DNA from 2 places in the Rhizobacter sp. P2_H2 genome. Region 2 is predicted to be linked to the other one. Evidence: riboswitches for the same ligand, from Rfam matches in the RefSeq annotation. Region 2 holds a riboswitch; the other holds the start of a gene.

Region 1 (2,386 bases), on a different contig from region 2:
ATCGGCGAACTGCATCAGGTTCGCGACCCCCACGCTGACCGGGAAGTGCCCGAACATCGCCTGGTCGTTCGTCGAATCGCCGACGTAGGCCCAGGCGGGGGTCTCGGCATCGAGCGAACGCCCGAGCAGCCGTTGCACGATCCAGCGCGCGCCGCTCAGCTTGTCGTGCTCGCCGTACCAGCCGTTGATGTGGATCGAGCTGACGGTGGCGTTCATGCCTTCGCTGCGCATCACCTGCAGCACCGCGTCGATCTGCGGCTGCGTGAGGTGGGCGAACTCGCTGTGGTCGATCGCGATGTCGGTGACGCGGCCGGCGCTGTCCTGCGCGAGCGTCGTGCCAGGCACCTCGGCGAGCACGCGTTGCGCGGTGCGCCGCAGCCGCAGCGTGTTGCGGGCGCGGGTGGCCTCGTCCTGCGCGTACTCGATCTGCAGGTGGCCGGCCGCGTTGCGGAATAGCGCGACTGCGCCGTTCTCCGCGACGATCGCATCGATTGGCCAGTCGCGCGCAAACGGCTCGCTCCAGCCCATCGACCGGCCGGTGATCGCGATGACCGGCAGCCCGGCGTCGCGCAGCGCCTGCAAGGCCGCCAGCGCTTCGGGCTCGATCGCGCCGTCGCGCGTCAGCGTGTCGTCGATGTCGGTCAGCACGCCGCGCACGCTGCGGGCCAGCTCGGGGCTCAGTTCTGAAAGGGGGCGAGGGCGGGGTGCGATGTCAGACATGCCCTGCAGTCTTGCACGACCCGCGGGCATACCGCACGCCACAACGCACGCAACGCACTGGAATCCGCCCGATCCGGCGACTACAATCCCTGCACTTTCCGAGGAGCGTTGCAAGGCCGCCTGTCGCCACGACAGCCGCCCCAGGCTCGGGAATTCAATTGCAACCGCGCTCACCCGCACGATCGTCCCTCGTGGGTGAGTCTCTGAACTGCCAACGGCGATGCGCGTGCGGGTCCCTTTCAATGGAGCCCGACATGAACGCTGTTCTCAAGCCTTCCCAAGACCACGCCATCGCCGACATCTCGCTTGCCGCCTGGGGCCGCAAGGAGATCCGCATCGCCGAGACCGAGATGCCCGGCCTGATGGCCATCCGCGAGGAATTCGCGAAGGCGCAGCCGCTGAAGGGCGCGCGCGTCACCGGCTCGCTGCACATGACGATCCAGACCGCCGTGCTGGTCGAGACGCTGCAGGCGCTGGGCGCCCAGGTGCGCTGGGCCTCGTGCAACATCTTCTCGACGCAGGACCACGCCGCCGCCGCGCTGGTCGAGAAGGGCACCCCGGTGTTCGCCTACAAGGGCGAGAACCTGACCGACTACTGGGATTACACGCACCGCATCTTCGACTTCGGCCCGAAGGGTTCCGACGGCGAAGGCCCGAACATGATTCTCGACGACGGCGGCGATGCGACGCTGCTGATGCACCTGGGCCAGCGCGCCGAGAAGGACATCAGCGTGCTGGACAAGCCCGGCAGCGAGGAAGAGACCTGCCTGTTCGCGAGCATCAAGGCCAAGCTCGCGCAGGACCCGACCTGGTACACCCGCAAGAGCGCGCAGATCCAGGGCGTGACCGAAGAGACCACCACCGGTGTGCACCGCCTGAAGGAAATGAGCGCGAAGGGCACGCTGCTGTTCCGCGCGATCAACGTGAACGACTCGGTCACGAAGAGCAAGTTCGACAACCTGTACGGCTGCCGCGAATCGCTGGTCGACGGCATCAAGCGCGCCACCGACGTGATGATCGCCGGCAAGGTGGCCTGCGTGGCCGGCTATGGCGACGTGGGCAAGGGCTCGGCCCAGGCGCTGCGCGCGCTGAGCGCCCAGGTGTGGGTGACCGAGATCGACCCGATCAACGCGCTGCAGGCCGSGATGGAAGGCTACAAGGTCGTGACGATGGAGTACGCCGCCGACAAGGCCGACATCTTCGTGACGACCACCGGCAACAAGGGCGTGATCCGCCACGAGCACATGCTCGCGATGAAGGACCAGGCGATCGTCTGCAACATCGGCCACTTCGACAACGAGATCGACATCGCGGCGATCGAGAAGTACGAATGGGAAGAGATCAAGCCGCAGGTCGACCACGTGATCTTCCCGGACGGCAAGCGCATCATCCTGCTGGCCAAGGGCCGCCTCGTGAACCTCGGCTGTGGCACCGGCCACCCGAGCTTCGTGATGAGCTCGAGCTTCGCCAACCAGACGATCGCGCAGATCGAGCTGTTCACGCGGCCCGAGAAGTACCAGGTCGGCCAGGTCTACGTGCTGCCCAAGCACCTCGACGAGAAGGTCGCCCGCCTGCACCTGAAGAAGGTCGGCGCGATGCTGACCGAGCTGACGGACGAGCAGGCCGCGTACATCGGCGTGTCGAAGAACGGCCCGTACAAGCCCGA
Region 2 (2,386 bases):
GGCTGCCGGTGATCATCTCAGGCACGGTGACCGACGCGTCGGGGCGCATCCTGTCGGGGCAGACGGTCAGCGCGTTCTGGCACAGCGTGCGCCACGCGAGGCCGATCGCGATCGGGCTGAACTGCGCACTCGGCGCGACGCTGATGCGGCCGTACATCGAGGAGCTGGCCAAGGTGGCCGGCGACACCTTCATCAGCTGCTACCCGAATGCGGGCCTGCCGAACCCGATGAGCGACACCGGCTTCGACGAGACGCCGGAGATCACCGGCAGCCTGGTCGAGGAGTTCGCGCGCGCCGGCTTCCTGAACATCGCCGGAGGGTGCTGCGGCACGACGCCGGCGCACATCGCCGAGATCGCGAAGCGGGTCGGCGCGTACCGGCCGCGCTCGCGGCACGATCCGTTGTTCTCAGGATTGCTGGCCGCGTAGCCCGGCTACTTGCTGCCTGAGCGCACCGCCCGTTCGCCGATCAGGATCTCGACGCGCCGGTTCGCCGCGCGGCCGGCCTCGTCGTCGTTGCTGCCGACCGGGTCGCGCGAGCCGCGACCGGCCACGCCGATCTTCACTGGCGACAGGCCGCGCGCCACCAGCCAGTCGCGCGCACTCGCCGCACGGTCCAGCGACAGCGCATCGTTGCCGGCCGCCGAGCCCTTGCTGTCGGTGTGGCCGACGATGCGCAGCTCCAGCTGCGGCTGGCTGCGCAGCACCGCTGCCACCTTGTCCAGCAGCCCGGTGGCGACCGGCTTCAGCGCCGAGCGGTTCGGCTCGAACGCGACATCGCCCGGCAGCGWGAGCCACAGTCGCTCGTCGGTCGTGCGCGCCAGCGCCATCGGCGTGCCGTTCAGGCTGGAGGCCAGTTGCCGCTCGACCGCCTCCATCTGCGGCGACCAGCTGCGCGCCGCGCCGGAGGCCGCCTGGCCATAGACCGGGCCCGGCGCGGAGCCGGGCACCGAGGGCGCCGGCGCCGGCAGCGGCTTGACCTGCGGCGCGCCGCAGGCAACCAGCAGCGCGGCAACCGCGACGGAGAGAGCGAGGAATCGTGTGTTGTTGTTCACGGCAGAAGCAGTCCAGTCGTGGATCCCGGATTGGACACGCTCCGTGCACCACGACCGCATCAGGGGCTTGCCGAGTTGTAACCAAGCCGCTCACGGGGCCTGGCCGCATAAAATGCGCCTCTCCAAGGAGCGTTGCGACGGCGGCCCATCGGGCTGCCGCCAGGCTTGGAAGCTTGCAACCACGCTCACCCCTCGCATGATGAATCCGCATGCGCCCCGGGTGAGCTCCGGGGCGGTGCCAGCCGACCCGCCATGACCGCCTCCGCCTCTCTGTCGTCGCCGACGTCTACCGCCCGTCCCGTTCCGCCGATGAAGCTGTCCGGGCTGGAACCGGTGCTCATCGGGCAAGGCAGCCTGTTCGTCAACATCGGCGAGCGCACCAACGTCACCGGCTCGAAGGCCTTCGCGCGGATGATCCTGAACGGCGAATTCGAGCAGGCGCTCAGCGTGGCGCGCCAGCAGGTCGAGAACGGCGCCCAGGTGATCGACATCAACATGGACGAGGCGATGCTCGACAGCAAGGCGGCGATGGTGCGCTTCCTGAACCTGATCGCCAGCGAGCCCGAGATCGCGCGCGTGCCGATCATGATCGACAGCTCGAAGTGGGAGGTCATCGAGGCCGGCCTGAAGTGCATCCAGGGCAAGGGCATCGTCAACTCGATCTCGATGAAGGAGGGCGTCGAGCCCTTCATCCACCAGGCGAAGCTGGTGCGCCGCTACGGCGCCGCGGCCGTGGTGATGGCCTTCGACGAGAAGGGCCAGGCCGACACCTTCGAGCGCAAGGTCGAGATCTGCGAGCGCGCCTACCGGATGCTGGTCGACGAGGTCGGCTTCCCGCCGGAAGACATCATCTTCGACCCGAACATCTTCGCGATCGCGACCGGCATCGAGGAGCACGACAACTACGCGGTCGACTTCATCAACGCGACGCGCTGGATCAAGCAGAACCTGCCCGGCGCCAAGGTGTCGGGCGGCGTCTCGAACGTGAGCTTCAGCTTCCGCGGCAACGAGCCGGTGCGGGAAGCCATCCACACCGTGTTCCTGTACCACGCGATCCAGGCCGGCATGGACATGGGCATCGTCAACGCCGGCATGGTCGGCGTGTACGACGACCTCGAGCCGACGCTTCGCGAGCGCGTCGAAGACGTGGTGCTGAATCGCCGCCCCGACGCCGGTGAGCGGCTCATCGAGATCGCCGAGACCGCCAAGGGCGCCGCCAAGGACGACAGCGCCAAGCTCGCCTGGCGTGCCAAGCCGGTGCGCGAGCGCCTGAGCCATGCGCTGGTGCACGGCATCAACGACTTCATCACCGAAGACACCGAAGAGGTGTAC

Evidence for each region. A riboswitch is a leader RNA that binds a small molecule or an ion and turns the genes downstream of it on or off. The one in region 2 is predicted to bind S-adenosylhomocysteine.
Region 1: it holds a riboswitch for S-adenosylhomocysteine, as region 2 does, so the genes downstream of both, ahcY (adenosylhomocysteinase) here and metH (methionine synthase) in region 2, are expected to answer to the same signal.

The regions. Positions count from the first base shown of each region.
Region 1 is NZ_JBFUFP010000023.1:12,629-15,014, reverse strand. It holds gene AC1D15_RS03650 (HAD-IIB family hydrolase) at 1-720, opposite strand, end outside; S-adenosyl-L-homocysteine riboswitch at 815-899, shown strand; gene ahcY (adenosylhomocysteinase) at 975-2,386, shown strand, end outside.
Region 2 is NZ_JBFUFP010000071.1:2,255-4,640, forward strand. It holds gene AC1D15_RS07120 (homocysteine S-methyltransferase family protein) at 1-428, shown strand, start outside; gene AC1D15_RS07125 (OmpA family protein) at 434-1,054, opposite strand; S-adenosyl-L-homocysteine riboswitch at 1,173-1,248, shown strand; gene metH (methionine synthase) at 1,307-2,386, shown strand, end outside.